DNA from 3 places in the Clostridium neuense genome. Region 2 is predicted to be linked to each of the others. Evidence: riboswitches for the same ligand, from Rfam matches in the RefSeq annotation. Region 2 holds a riboswitch; each other region holds the start of a gene.
The links. A riboswitch is a leader RNA that binds a small molecule or an ion and turns the genes downstream of it on or off. The one in region 2 is predicted to bind thiamine pyrophosphate.

Region 1 (5,278 bases), on a different contig from region 2:
TGAATAAAGTAAGCACGGGTTTAGGAGATATGAAATCGGGGCAGCAAAAACTTGTAGATGGTATTAATGGATTTAGTACCTTTGGCAATAAGCTTGGTGATGTTAACAAAGGATTAGAGCAGATTTCAGGTGGACTAGGAAAAACCAATAACTTTTTAACTCAGCTTAATTCACATAAAACCTTCTTCATTCCTAGGGAAGCTCTTACTAATAAAGATTTTAAGAAATTAACAGACAATTTTATGTCAAAGAATAAAAAAATAACTAAAATAACTGTTGTTTTGAAGAATGATCCTTATTCATCAGAGTCTTTAAAAACTATAGATAAAATAAAAAATGCTGTTTCAGATGGACTTAAAGGCTCAGTTCTTTCAAAGGCTAAATCTGGAGTATCTGGATCGAGTGCTATGACAAATGATATGAACAATGTATTAGGCAGAGATCTTAATAGAGCAACGGTGGTAGTGCTCATAGGAGTATTTCTAGTTCTAGTTATTGTTACAAGATCCTTATGGGAACCTGCTGTTATAATTGCATCACTTATAGGATCATACTATGCTGCTATTTTTATAATAAATTTTATTTTTATAAACTTAGCAGGTTATGAGGGGATTTCTTCCTTTGTTCCATTTTTCGCTTTTATAATAGTAATAGCGTTAGGAGTTGACTACAGTATATTCCTAATGATGCGTTTTAAGGAATACACTGAAATATCTCATAAGGAGGCTATAGTTTTAGCTTCAGAGCATATAGGAAGCGTTGTAATGTCAGCAGCTATAATACTTGGAGGAACCTTTGCAACGCTTGCACCTTCAGGATTAATACTTTTAATTGAACTGGCTATAGCTGTAATTACAGGACTTATTGTACTTTGCTTTATAATGCTACCAGCATTTTTACCGGCAATGATTAGTCTTCCAAGTGCTTTAGAAAAGATATTTTCAAAAAATAAGGAAAAATCCAAACAGATATAAATAGATATGAATATGTTAAGAATTAGATAACAAAATATGAGGCATAACTTACTGAATAGGCAGCTGTACAATGTCAATATTGATACTAGGAGATTACAAGGAACAATAGTTCTTTACTTTGATGTACACGCATTGCTTTTAAGGTGAATTAATGATATACTAAAGTGAAATTTAATATGTTTGCAGGGGAACTAAAGATAAACTACCTTAAAACTTGAAATTGTTTATCTATATTATAGTTGAGAAGGATAAAACCTGACCCTTAGAACCTGTCAGTTAACACTGTCGTAGGGAGCAAAGCGTGAATTAGGATGATATTATGATGCTTTAATCTGTACGATTAGAGCATTTTTTTATGCGATAAAATTAAATTTTATAAAAAACTTAATATTGGTAACACGTAACTTTTATGGTAGTATAAAAATTTTTAAGTAAATCAGCTAATTGTTTATTTTAAAATTCGTAGAAGCAGCTAGATTTTCAAAGAACAATTAGAGATTTGCTAATAAAAATTGTATAGAAAGCATAAAAAGGGGTGCACCACCGCGGGTGTATTTACTTTTTATGCTTTTTTTTATAAATAGAAATGAGGAGGATTAAAACATGAAAAAAACAATTTTAAAAAAGGAGATATTTACAGCATTATTGGCTGGAATGGGATATGTACTAAATACTTTTGTATCCTTTCCAAGGATGGCTCCATTTCAGCATTTTATTAATGTCATAGCGGCAGTTTTTTTAGGACCAGTTTGGGGATTTATTTGTGCGCTGCTTATAGGCTCTATGAGAATGATATTAAATGGAAGCACCATTTTAGCAATTATAGGTGCAGTTATAGGTGCATTTTTATCAGGGTTATTGTATAAAAAGTTCCACAAATTAATTTGGGCAGTTATTGGTGAGGTAATTGGAACTGGAATTATAAGTGCAATTGTTTCTTATCCATTTATGAGAATGTTTTATGGTCTACCAAAGACTTCTATATTTACATATGTCCCATTTTTTGTTCCAGCATCTTTAGTAGGTGCAACAATGGGATATTTATTACTAAAAGCATTAGATAAAGCCAAAATGCTTGAGCAACTAAAATTTATGCTGCACAATTAAAATTGTACTTTGTACTCTAAGTGAAATTCTGGTTTTGCAGAATAAATTTGAAATTAGCCATTTCAAACTTTCATGTTGTATATCTATAAAGGAGGAAAATAAATGTTTGAAGCAATATTTGAAAATATGTTAAAGAGTAAACCTATCGTTCATTGTATAACCAATTTTGTTACCGTAAATGATTGTGCAAATATTATACTTGCTGGCGGAGGTTCACCAACAATGGCGCATCATAAGGATGAGGTACGAGAGATAACTGAAAATAGTCAAAGCCTTGTGCTTAATATGGGAAATGTACATGATGTAACTGCTATGATTTTAGCAGGAAAAAAGAGCAATGAAGTGAAACATCCAATAGTTATAGATCCAGTGGGAATGGGGGCTTCAAAGCTAAGAAATGAAGTATTTAAAGAGCTATCCCAAAACATGAATTTTTCTGTTATAAGAGGGAATATCTCCGAAATCAAAGCAGTAGCAAATGGAGAAGGCATTACAAAAGGAGTGGATGCAAGTGAAGCAGATAAAGTTACAGAACATAATCTTAAAGAGACAGTAAAGGCAGCAAAGAGATTGAGCATGGAATTTAAAAGTGTTATTGTTATTTCTGGGGCTATAGATATTGTAGCAGACAAAGACAAAGCGTATGTAATTCGAAACGGTAATCCTATTATGGCAAAGGTAACTGGGACAGGTTGTATGTCCACAGCATTAATAGGTGCCTTTTGTGGAGGAAATCCAGATAATACTTTAGAGGCAGCAGCAGCGGCAGTAACAGCAATGGGGGTGAGTGGAGAAATAGCCTTTAAAAAAATGAAAAAATTTGAAGGCGGGACCATGATGTTTCGTATGTTTTTAATTGATACCATAAGCAATATGACCCCAGAAATTATAAATGGAGAGATGAATGTTGAAGAAATGTAGATATGCTATTTTTGATATGGATGGTACACTCATAGATTCTATGTCTGCATGGGAGAAGTTAGGTGAAGATTATCTAAATCAAAATGGAATTAAGGTTCCCAAAAACTTAAATGAAATTATAAATGCAATGTCTATGACAGAATCTGCTAATTATTTTAAAAGAGAATTTGGAATTAAGGCTTCTGTAGAAAAAATTATTTCTGATATAAATAAATTAATTGAAGATAAGTATAGATACCAAATACAACTAAAGCCATATGTAAAGGAATATCTCTCAAGTTTAAAAAGCGATGGTGTTACCATGTGCATTGCTACAGCTACACCACTTGAACTTTCAGAGGCAGCACTTAAGCGTCTTAATGTGCTGCAATACTTTTCCTGCATTGTATGCTGTGATGAGGTTGGTGTTGGAAAAACTAAACCTGATGTTTACTATCTTGCTATAAAGAAGATGGGGGCTAAAGTAGAGGATACAATAGTTTATGAAGATGCGGATTATGCAATGAAGACAGCAAAAATGGCTGGTTTTTATACAATTGGGGTATATGATGAAGCGTCAGGTAAAACAAAAGAAGAAATGAAGCTTTTTTGCGATAGGTATATAGATTCCTTTGAAGATTTGTTACTATAAGATAAATAATAATACTGGTGAAAATATCACTAACAGTGAGATTAAGAATATTGATATAGAATATCATATAAGATATAATTTAAACCAAAGATTACCTTTATATTAAATTAGTATTAAAGTATAACAAGAGATAAGGTGAAAGGGGAAAGTATGATATTTAAGTGAAGATATCATATAAGAAAGTATAATGATTTTTTGTTACATAGGAATAATATTCTTAATTTTATTTGGAATTTCTTTTATAAGAGAAAAAAGGCGTTTTAAAAACGCAGTATATCTGTTATGTGCCATTTTAAATATGGGCTTTTACAGCGTAATTCTTATGATTGGAACGCAAAATACAATGCTAAATTTACTTGTTGTGGCTTTAGCACTGTGTGTTATGCCAATTGGTATTGTGGTTACTTCAATTTTGTTTATTGCTGCAGGAATTATCACAATTAAGCGAGAAGGATTTAGAATTCCTAATTTATTAGCACTTGCTTTTGGAATTGGAATTTGGACTCCACTTATTTTATTTTGTTTACTTGAAGTAAGTCATTTGATGTCCAAGTGGTTTATTGGTATCACCTATTTTAGCATGATTGTTGTATTATATATAGGTTTTACTTTTGTTGCCTTACTTATTTATTCATCTCTATATTGCATTTTGCCTAAGGGGAAAAATTACGATTATATTATAATTCATGGAGCAGGTCTTTTAGATGGTGAAAGGGTTTCTCCATTATTAGCTAAAAGAATTGATAAGGGAATTGAAGCTTTTAAAAGGTTCAATGGAAAAGCTAAGATAATTGTTTCTGGTGGCAAGGGTGCTGACGAGAAAATATCTGAAGCAGAGGCCATGAAAAGATACCTTTTGGAAAAGAATATTGATGAGAAAAATATAATTTGTGAAGATAAATCTACAACAACCCTTGAAAATCTAAAGTATTCAAAGAAGATAATGGATAATGAGAAGAAAAATTATAAATGCATATTTGTCACTAATAATTATCATGTTTTTAGAACTGGACTTTTTGCTAAAAAAATTAATTTGAAAGCAGAGGGCTTAGGGTGCAAAACAGCGTTATATTATTTGCCAAGTGCTTTTATTAGAGAGTATATAGCAATAATGTGGAGTATGAAATGGTACTCTATTGTTATTTTAGGAATTCCACTGCTTCTTATGATTTTATCTGGGTTATGATTTTTTTATAAGATTATAAAAATAAATTATTATATAAACTTTTATTCAAGAGGGAAATAGAAAACTATACATCGCCTTTAGGTATTGGTTGGATGATAACATCACATTATTCATTATGGACCAAGTGTATAGGGATATGAATATGATAAATGGGAAACACATCACTATGCATACTCTAAGTTGGTTGGTGTAGATCATACAGTTGAAACAGGTACAGGTTACAATGCTAAATATAAGTGGCCTAATGCTAGCATGTACAAAATTTAATTACTTGCAAAGATTCGAGCCTAAAATTCAGGAGGTACGGAGGAATTTTTTCCTTGTATTGCTACTTTGTAATTTTTTAATATGACATCACTAAGTCATATTATCAGTGTATACTAAAATAGGGTGATAATATGCATATTAATAGGTTGTTTGAAATTATATATATTCTTCTTGATAAAAAAGCAGCAACAG
Region 2 (5,278 bases):
TATTTAAGATCTTTTTCTCTTAAAATTATATTTTTAGCACCATATTGAAGTGCTTTTTCAAGTCTATCACATAAGCTTCCCTTTGCTACTAATTTTCTATTTGTAACAACATATATCATAGTGTACTTTGAAAATCCTTAAATACTGGGTTATATCCCAAACCCTTTATTGCATCATAAACTTCCTTAACACTTCTTTTATCATTTGTATCAAACTGACCTTCCCCTTTATCCTTACATGAATGTCCTCCAACTTCCGTAGATACACCTGCTGACATCTTTGTTACTCCTATAGGAATAAGACTATCTCTAAATTTAGCCGGTTCCCTTGTAGTTATATTTGTACCTGCTCTTGGTAAAAACAGCTTGTATGCTAAAATCACTTGTACAATATTTTTATCATTAACCTCATATATGTCACTAAAGCTTCCTGCATGTGGCCTTATTCTAGGTGCAGACATTGATATCTCAACACCTGGAAATTTATTTTGAATATAAGCAGCATGAAGTCCTGTAAAAAATGCCTCACTTCTCCATTTATATAATCCAAGAAGCGCTCCTGTTCCTATTGAATGAATCCCTGCCCTACATACTCTTTCCGGTGCATCAAGTCTAAATTTAAAATTCTTTTTAGGTCCACTCAAATGAACCTTATCGTATTTTTCTTCATTATAAGTTTCTTGATAAATTGTAAGACTATCTGCTCCTGCAGCAACAAGTTCCTTATATTCGTCAACTTCTAACGGGTATATTTCTATACATATAGAACTGAAATATTTCTTTAATATTTTTATAGCATCTCTTATATACGTTACTGGTGTATGAAACTTTGATTCTCCAGTTAAAACTATTATATTTCTCATGCCAGACTCATATATAGCTTTAGCTTCCTTTTCTATTTCTTCAAAAGTAAGCTGCTTTCTTGATATTTTATTTGTTACATTATAACCACAGTACGCACAGCCATTTACACAGTAATTTGCAATATACATTGGTGTATATAGTACTACTGTTTTTCCAAAATTCCTCAAGGATAATTTCCTCACCTTTTGAGCTAGAGGTTCTAGGTAACTTTCTGCTGCTGGAGATAAAAGTCTTAAAAAATCAATTTCGTCTACATTATCCTTGCACAGAATTTTTTCTATATCACTTTCCCTTGTCTTAGAAAAAAAATCTTCAAAATCAAATTCTTTATACTCCTGTAATTTTTCATAAAAACTCATTTTTACACTTCCTATCTTAAAAATCCAGTAAGTGGTGATGAAGCCTCAGCATATTCTCTTTCAGCACCAAGTTTCGCTGTATATGCTTTTCTTCCTGCTTCAACTGCAAGTGAAAATGCCTCTGCCATTAAAACAGGATTATCAGCTGTTGCTATAGCTGTATTTACAAGAACAGCATCAGCACCCATTTCCATAGCAAGTGCTGCATCTGATGGTTTACCTATTCCTGCATCAACAATTACAGGCACCTCATTTATTTCTTCTATTAAAATCTTTATCATTTCCTTAGTTCTAAGCCCTCTATTTGTTCCGATAGGCGCTCCAAGTGGCATTACCGCAGCTGCACCTGCACTAACGAGTCTTCTAGCATCCATTAAGTCCGGATTTATATATGGAAGTACAATAAAGCCTTCCTCTGCAAGTACTTCTGTTGCTTTTATAGTTTCATAATTATCTGGAAGTAAATATTTATTATCTGAGATAACTTCTATCTTAATCCAATTTCCACAGCCTACTGCTTTTGCAATTCTAGCAAGTCTTATTGCTTCTTCTGCGGTTCTAGCACCCGACGTATTTGGCAAAAGTATTAAATCTTTATTTACAAAATTAAGTATGTTATCATCTTCTGACGAAGTTTCATCTACCCTTCTAAGTGCAACAGTTATGACCTCCGCCTTTGATCTTTCCATTATCCTTGGAATTATTTCATTTGAGCTTAACTTACCTGTTCCAACGAAAAGTCTATTTTTAAGCTTAACTCCTCCTATGATAAGTTCCTCCATTTATAAACCCCTCCTATTTTTCATTCATTATTATTCTAAGCACTGCATTTGCCTCATGATTTGCCGCTATAGAAACTCTTGGTGACATAAGTCCGTTCCCTGGCTGTGCACCATTTTCTCTATCTCCAACTAAATAAAACCTATCATTTATTTTAGTTGTACATATTGTATTGCTGGAAAAATATCCAGCCATGCCTGAAGCTGCAACAATCTTTTTATCCTTCATTTTTGTAAGAACAGCATTTGTAAGTACTGCCTTTGAAACGGGATTATCGAAGGCTTCAATAATCATATCCACATCTTTAAAAATATCTACTACATTGCTTTCATCTATAAATGTATCTAAGGTTTCAACCTTTACAAAAGGATTGCACCAAGATATTATCTCTTTTAAGGCATCAGTTTTTTTCATACCTATGTGTTTCACAAAATACTGCTGTCTATTTAAATTACTTGGTTCAACTACATCAAAGTCAACTAATAAAAGCCTTCCAATACCTATTCTTGCGAGCGATACCGCTGCATTTGATCCAAGCCCTCCAAGCCCAGCTACACCAACAGAAACCTTCTTAATCTTTTCGTGAACCTTAGGTGTATGCCTTGCCACAAGCTGCGCTTCCATTTCTTCTTTACTTGGAAGCTCACCTTTTTTTATAAGTACAACCCTATCCCCATCCTTTAAATAAATGTTCTTTTTCATAATGAATCCATTATATACGACTACATCTGCATCTTTTTTTATTTCCTCTTTAATGCTAAAAAGTGTACTTTTGCTTGAGATTTCTTTTATTTTTCCATTGACATAAACTTTCAATTTAGCCGCCTCCAACGAATCTTATTACTTCTACTTTTGATGCTGTAAACAGCTTTTTCTGACTATACTCATTTCTATCTATTATCTCTAAATCTACTTCTACGACTACCTTATCCCTATCAACCTTAATTTCATTTAGCAATTCTGTAACAGTAATACCCTGTTTAAAATCCATTTTCTTTCCATTTACTATCATTAAGTCACCTCTTTGCTTTTGATAAATAAGATTTCTAGTAAAATCAAAAAGAGAGAAACAAAAACTGTTTCCCTCATAATCTACTATTTTTAATATCATAAATACACAAATTCTGCGCAGAACTTTATGTTAAATATGAACTAACTATTCCCTACGTTGGCATTATCCAAATCAGGTTATGAGGGTCTGGAATCACATTCCACTCTCAGCCTGTCAACAGGCTCCCCAGTTGCGATATTAAATTTTACATTTTTAATTTACCACATTAGGGAAAAAAATGCAACCAAATAGATTTGAAGTTTAAGTGTGATTCATCTTTATTACAAAATATTGTAATTTAAAACCAAATAGATTAATATTAATATATTGGTTGTTACTCGTCATAAATAAACCACTTCAACTATTGAAATTCATGTGCACCACAATTGCCATAAGATGGCATTGTGGTACAAATAACTTTCAAGTTTCAAGGTAGTTTATCTTTAAACACAGTTGATTAGATATATAATTTTAGATTACGTACTTTTCTCTAAAAATAAATTTTATATCTTTAAAAGCTATTTTTATTCGATAATTTATGGTTAAGGGAGGAAATAGTATGGTTAGTTTTGGTACAAAATCTGAAACACTTGAATATTTATCTACAGTTATTGTTAACGCTAAAATTATTCCTCAAATACGTTTAACAGTAAGTGAATGGATTAACAATAGCAAAAAAATAATTTCTTTAGTTAAAGAAAAAAATTGGATTGATCTTCCGCTAATAGTAAGGAGTAGCTCCATGTCTGAAGATAATTCAATCCATTCATTAGCTGGATGCTTTCTTTCAATTTCAAATGTTATTGGTGAAAATCAAATATGCGATGCAATTACAAAGGTTATAGATTCTTACAAGGGTTTAAATTTAAAGGATCAAGTTTTTATTCAGCCTATGCTAAAAAAAGTAAGAATGAGCGGTGTTGCTTTTAGCAAGGATCCTAATTCTTGTGGTGACTACATTGTTATAAACTATGATGATTATACCTACACTACAGATTCAGTAACCTCTGGTAAAACTAATAATTTAAAAACATTTTATTACTATAAACATTCAAAAACAGTTCCTAACATTGACAAAAATCTTCTTCGCGTTATAAATTTAATCAGTGAACTTGAAGCTTTATTTTCTACAGACTCCTTAGATATTGAATTTGCTTTTGATGATGCTTACGACTTATACCTTTTTCAAGTAAGACCACTTATTGTAAACTTAGCCAACGAAACTAACAAAAATAAAGAATTTATTTACGAATTAAGAAAGAAAATATCCCAACTAAATTTAAGGCATCCTTATTTATATGGAAATAAAACTATTTATGGTGTAATGGCTGATTGGAATCCTGCTGAAATGATAGGCATTAAACCAAAACCGCTAGCGCTATCCCTTTATAAAAAAATAATTACAGATGAGATTTGGGCCTATCAAAGAAATAACTATGGATATAAAAATGTTATAGGTTTTCCATTATTAATAGATTTTTACGGGCTGCCATATATAGACTTACGAATAAGCTTCAACTCATTTTTACCAGCTAATCTATCAAAAAATCTGTGTGAAAAATTGGTTGATTATTATATAGATGCTCTTATAAAGCATCCTAACTATCATGATAAAATTGAATTTAAAATAGTATTCTCGTGTTACACCTTTGATACAGAAAAAAGGCTCAGTAAGCTTTTATGTAAAGGTTTTAACAAAAATGAATGTAAAGAGTTAAGTGAAAGCCTTCAAAAACTAACCAATAATATCATAAATGGAAGTAATCAGCTATGGAAAAATGATATTAAAAAAATTATGGAATTAAAAGATCGTAGAGAATCAATTTATAATAGTAATTTAGATTTAATTTCTAAAATATACTGGTTACTTAAAGACTGCAGCCTATATGGCGCTCTTCCATTCGCAGGATTGGCACGATGTGGATTCATAGCTATAGAATTATTAAATTCCATGGTTGACAATGGAATCTTATCTCAATACGAGTATCAATGCTTTATGAAATCACTTAATACTGTAAGTTCTAACATTCGATATGATTTTAACCATATAAGTAAACAAGAATTTTTAAACAAATATGGTCACTTGAGACCAGGAACATATGATATTCTTTCTTCAAGATATGATGAAAATCCCGAATTATACTTTGATTGGAATACTGTAAGCAGCAAAAAAAATTACGATAATGCGAACTTTGAGCTATCTTCAACTCAAATGACCAAAATAG
Region 3 (5,278 bases), 160 kb from region 2:
ATGATTTTTGGAGCGAAAATTATGAGGTCTTAAATAATTTTAATATAGCATGTATTAGAATTAATAATGTTGAAAAATATAACTTTAATAGTTGGAGCAAGTTTATAAAAAAGATAAAAAATGAATTTTCTGTGCTGATAGATTTTTGTCCTAAAAACCGATATTTTGCTGCAACAGGAATAGCCATAGAGTGTTGCTTAGATGGGGCCGATTTTATTACAACTGCATTTTACGGAGAAAAATATGGATTTGCAGCTTCAGAAGAAGTTATGCTTGCACTTAAGGTAATAAGAAATGGAGAAGTAATTGGTGACTCCAAATTACTATGTGAGATTAAAAAGGTGTATGAAAAGCTTGTAGATCAAGAGATTTTTCCAATGAAACCTGTACTTGGAGCGGATATCTTTAAATATGAATCTGGTATACATGTTGATGGAATAGAGAAGAATGCAAAAACTTATGAGCCATATAATCCATATGAAATAGGTTCAAAAAGGCAAATGTTTATTGGAAAGCACTCTGGAAAGAAAGCAGTTATTACTAAATTAAAGGAATTAAACATTAAATCTATAAATATTGATGTTGATGACCTTTTAAAAGAAATACGAAGTAAAAGTGTTAAATTAAGAAGAAATATTTTGGATGATGAGTTGATTAAATTGTATGAAAGCTCCATTGGTAAACATATAGAATGGGGGGGAAAATATGAGCATTAAAGTTGTTGATACAACATTAAGAGATGGTGAACAAAAAGCTGGTATAGCACTTGGAATAAATGAAAAGGTACAAATTGCGAAAATTCTTGATGATATGGGTATTTTTCAAATTGAAGCTGGTATAGCAGCTATGGGTGGGGATGAAAAAGAAAGTATAAGAAAAATAGTGAAATTGGGGCTTAAAAGCAAAATATCTTCCTGGAATAGAATGAATATTGAGGATATTAATGAATCTATGGACTGCTCTGTAGATATAATTCATATATCGGTTCCGGTATCTGATATACAAATTGAGGATAAGCTGAAAAAAAATAAGAGTTGGATTCTTGAAAATGTTGAAAAATGTGTTCAATATGCAGTAAGTAAAGGATATGAGGTAACTGTAGGATTGGAAGACGCTTCAAGAGCAGATATAAATTTTTTAATAGAAGTTTGTAGATTGATTTACAGTATTGGTGTTAAAAGAGTTAGATATGCGGATACTGTTGGTATTTTGTATCCAAGAAGGGTATTTCATCAAATAAACAAAATAAGAGAAGCTGTACCAATAGAAATAGAAGTTCATGCTCATAATGATTTTGGTATGGCAATAATAAATTCAATAGGAGCGTTAAAAGCTGGGGCTAAATATGTTGATTGTACTATTACTGGAATAGGTGAAAGAGCTGGTAATTGTGACTTTTTAGAGTTTGCAAAAACTATTTATGAGCTACTTGGTGAAAAAGTATATTTAAATGAGTTTAGTGATTTAAAGAATAAGGAAAATGTTATAAAGGGGATAATTGGATAAATAAATCTGATTAAGATTGTAATTTAAATAGTATATTTTTTATTTACAAATAGCAAAATTAATGTTAGCATATAGATAGTATTTATTTTTTAGTGCTGGGGGTGCCCTTTGTGGCTGAGAGAAGTTTTTAAAACTTTAACCCTTTGAACCTGATGCGGATAACACCGACGAAGGAAAGCTTAATTCACATGTAGAATGCATGAGCGCTATTTTAAAAGTAGCGCTCTTTATTTTTGCGTAAAATTAGAAGGGGTGCAATATGTTTGTTGATGCACATAATCACTTGGATTTTTTTAAGGATAAGGAAAAGTTAGAAAAAGCTCTTGACATTATTAAAGTAGATAACATAGTTACACTTGGATGTTCTATGGATATTCAGAGCTATAATTTTACTAAAAAGCTTAGTAAGGATAATAGAAATATAATACCTTGCTTTGGAATTCATCCTTGGGAAGCTCACAATAATTATAAAAATTTAGATTTGTTTGATGAATATATAAAAGAATGCAAAATTATTGGAGAAATAGGACTGGACTACTTTTGGATTAAAGAAAAAGAAAAGTATCCGCATATGAAGAGTGTTTTTGAATACTTTTTAAAAAAGGCTAGAAACTATAATAAAATTACAAATATACATACTAAAGGTGCAGAAGAGGAAATTCTTAACTATATAAAAAAGTATGGACTTAAAACACCTATAATACATTGGTATAGCGGAGATTTAGAAACTTTAAAAAAATTAATAGATTATGGCTGCTATTTTACTGTAAGTGTTGATATAGGATATTCAAAGCTTACACAGGAAATAGTTAAGCTTCTTCCACCTAATAGAATTTTGACAGAAACCGATGGACCAACTTCTTTAGAATGGGTAAATGGAAAGTATGGCTATCCAGATGAAGTGAAGAATATAGTAAATAAAATTTCAATCATAAAAAAATATAATTATGATGAAATTAAAAATAAAATTTTTAAAAATTTAAAAACCATATTAATGAAAGAGGGAATAGTAATATGAAAACAGTTAATGTTAGTTTACAAGTACTTCCAACAGTGCCAGAGGAGAGAATATATCCAGTAGTTGATAAGGTTATAGAATATATAAAATCAACTGGAGTTAAGCACATAGTTGGACCAATGGAAACTACTATGGAAGGTGACTTAGATGAACTTATGGAAATTGTAAAGAAAGCACAAACAATATGTGTTGAAGCAGGAGCCTCAAGAGTTGCATCTGTTGTAAAAATAGATTACAAACCTGAAGGGGTAACGATGGAGGAAAAAGTTGGCAAATATCAAAAATAAACTATATCCTATAATTACTTTGGTAGCTGCCTTGCTGCTTTGGCAAGTTATTGTAGATGTAAAAAATGTGCCAGCATATATAATTCCTTCACCCACAAGCATAGTTAAAACGCTTATAAGTGATTTTAAAGTTATAATGGATAATACAAAGGTAACAATATATGAATCAATTGTAGGTTTTGGTATATCAATAATTTTATCCTTTGTGCTAGCCGTACTTATGGATAGTTTTAAAATTGTTAGAAAATCACTCTATCCAATTTTAGTGATTTCTCAAACAATACCAACCATAGCAATTGCACCGCTGTTTATAATATGGTTTGGTTTTGGACCAATGCCTAAAATTATAGTTGTAATAATAACCTGCTTTTTCCCAATAGTAATAAGTCTTATAGATGGCTTTGAAAAAGTTGATAGAGATTATATTAATTTGTTTAGAACAATGAAAGCATCAAGGCTTCAAACCTTTTATCATTTAAAACTTCCATATGCCATGGTTAACTTGTTTTCTGGGCTTAAAATAGCTGCAACCTATATGGTAATGGCATCTGTTATAGGAGAGTGGCTTGGAGGAGACAGCGGCATAGGCGTTTATATGGTTAGAGCAAAAAGTGCCTATGCGCTTGATAAAGTTTTTGCAGCAATTATAGTTATAGTTTTAATAAGCATAATAATAATATACATTATAGATTTTATAAGCAAAAGATTAATACATTGGAAATAAGCGAAACTTAACTTATTCATTATGAAAAGACCGAATCTTAAGCAGTTTTTCATAATACATAAGTTAAAAGTTTCATTGATTTCACTATAAGGGAGAGATTCAAATTGAAAAAGAATAAGATAATATCATTGGTAACAGCTTTAGTAATGAGCACAGTAATCTTTTCAGGTTGTAGTACTACTAGCAGCACAAAGGAAAGTGCAAATAAGGCACTGGATAAAACTACAGTGATACTTGATTGGACACCTAACACAAATCATACAGGAATGTATGTAGCATTGAAAAAAGGATATTATAAAGCGCAGGGCTTAGATGTAAAAATTCAGCAGCCAGGAGATACAGCTGTTACTACACTTATAGCTACTGGAAAGGGAGACTTTGGCGTAAGCTATCAGGAGGATGTAACTTATGCACTTACTGGTGATTCACCGCTTCCTGTTAAGTCAATTGCTACTTTAATGGAACACAACACTTCGGGGTTTGCAGCTCCTAAAAGTAAAAATATAAAAAGCATTAAAGATGTCGAAGGAAAAGTATATGGTGGTTGGGGATCACCATCGGAGCAGGCAGTAATAAAAGCAATTATGGAGAAAAATGGAGCAGACTTTAGTAAACTTAAAATTGTAAATGCAGGAAATGATGATTTTTTTGCAGCAACAAAGAAAAACATAGATTTTGAATGGATTTTTGAAGGCTGGACAGGAATTGAAGCAAAGCTTAAGGGCATTGATTTAGACTATGTTGCTGTTAAGGATTTAGATCCAGCACTTGATTACTATACACCAATACTTATAACTAACAATAATATCATAAAACAAAATCCTGAAAAGGTAAAAAAATTCTTAAAAGCTACTGAAGAAGGATATCAGTATGCAATAAAAAATCCAGAAGAAAGTGCAAAAATACTTCGCTCATATGCTCCAGAAATAGATGAAAAGTTGGCAGTGGAAAGCCAAAAGTATATGACAACTCACTACATTGCAGATGCTCCAAAATGGGGAGTAGAAAAGGCAGAAGTATGGGATAGATATGCAAAATTCCTAAAGGATAAAGGATTAATTAAAAAGGAGCTAAATTCGAAAGATGCATTCACAAACGAATTCTTGCCAAAATAATGAGGTTATAAGCCTTAAAAATGTAACAAAAAGTTTTGATGGTAACATTATACTTAAGGATATTTCTATTGATGTAAATAGAGGAGAATTTGTTTCAATACTTGGACCAAGTGGCTGTGGAAAAAGCACATTGTTTAATATAATAACAGGGTTAATTGATAAAGACAGTGGAAATATTTCGGTGCTTGGAGATATAGGGTATATGCAGCAAAAGGATTTGTTACTTCCCTGGAAAACTATTATGGAAAATGTGGTACTTCCGCTTGATATAAAAGGAGTAAACAAGAAATCTTCAAGGGAAAAGGCAGCTAAGTATATTGAATTAATGGGGCTTTCTGGATATGAGAATAAATACCCTTATGAGCTTTCTGGAGGTATGAAGCAAAGAGCCAGCTTTCTTAGAACCTTTCTTTCTTCAGAGGAAATAATGCTTCTTGATGAACCTTTTGGTGCTCTAGATTCTATAACCAGAGAAAACTTGCAAAAGTGGATTTTAGATATGAAAAAAGCAGTGGAAAGGACAATACTTTTTATTACTCATGATATTGAGGAAGCTGTATTTTTGTCTGATAGTATATATGTCCTTGGTTCAAAACCGGGTGTTGTTAAAAAAAAGATTGACTTAGAC

Region 1: linked by a shared signal. The riboswitch ahead of thiW (energy coupling factor transporter S component ThiW) and the one ahead of thiS (sulfur carrier protein ThiS) in region 2 are both predicted to bind thiamine pyrophosphate.
Region 3: linked by a shared signal. The riboswitch ahead of ACJDT4_RS08295 (TatD family hydrolase) and the one ahead of thiS (sulfur carrier protein ThiS) in region 2 are both predicted to bind thiamine pyrophosphate.

Annotation. Positions count from the first base shown of each region.
Region 1 covers NZ_JBJIAA010000001.1:254,061-259,338, reverse strand. Annotated here, with positions in the region: gene ACJDT4_RS01175 (MMPL family transporter) at 1-974, shown strand, start outside; TPP riboswitch at 1,149-1,285, shown strand; gene thiW (energy coupling factor transporter S component ThiW) at 1,578-2,081, shown strand; gene thiM (hydroxyethylthiazole kinase) at 2,184-3,002, shown strand; gene ACJDT4_RS01160 (HAD family hydrolase) at 2,989-3,633, shown strand; gene ACJDT4_RS01155 (YdcF family protein) at 3,821-4,819, shown strand; gene ACJDT4_RS01150 (hypothetical protein) at 5,000-5,086, shown strand; gene ACJDT4_RS01145 (helix-turn-helix transcriptional regulator) at 5,218-5,278, shown strand, end outside.
Region 2 covers NZ_JBJIAA010000006.1:237,524-242,801, forward strand. Annotated here, with positions in the region: gene ACJDT4_RS09085 (thiamine phosphate synthase) at 1-119, opposite strand, end outside; gene thiH (2-iminoacetate synthase ThiH) at 116-1,222, opposite strand; gene ACJDT4_RS09095 (thiazole synthase) at 1,234-2,004, opposite strand; gene thiF (sulfur carrier protein ThiS adenylyltransferase ThiF) at 2,018-2,818, opposite strand; gene thiS (sulfur carrier protein ThiS) at 2,820-3,014, opposite strand; TPP riboswitch at 3,146-3,252, opposite strand; gene ACJDT4_RS09110 (PEP/pyruvate-binding domain-containing protein) at 3,613-5,278, shown strand, end outside.
Region 3 covers NZ_JBJIAA010000006.1:74,830-80,107, reverse strand. Annotated here, with positions in the region: gene ACJDT4_RS08305 (homocitrate synthase/isopropylmalate synthase family protein) at 1-716, shown strand, start outside; gene ACJDT4_RS08300 (beta/alpha barrel domain-containing protein) at 706-1,506, shown strand; TPP riboswitch at 1,594-1,699, shown strand; gene ACJDT4_RS08295 (TatD family hydrolase) at 1,766-2,524, shown strand; gene ACJDT4_RS08290 (thiamine-binding protein) at 2,521-2,811, shown strand; gene ACJDT4_RS08285 (ABC transporter permease) at 2,792-3,535, shown strand; gene ACJDT4_RS08280 (ABC transporter substrate-binding protein) at 3,640-4,650, shown strand; gene ACJDT4_RS08275 (ABC transporter ATP-binding protein) at 4,619-5,278, shown strand, end outside.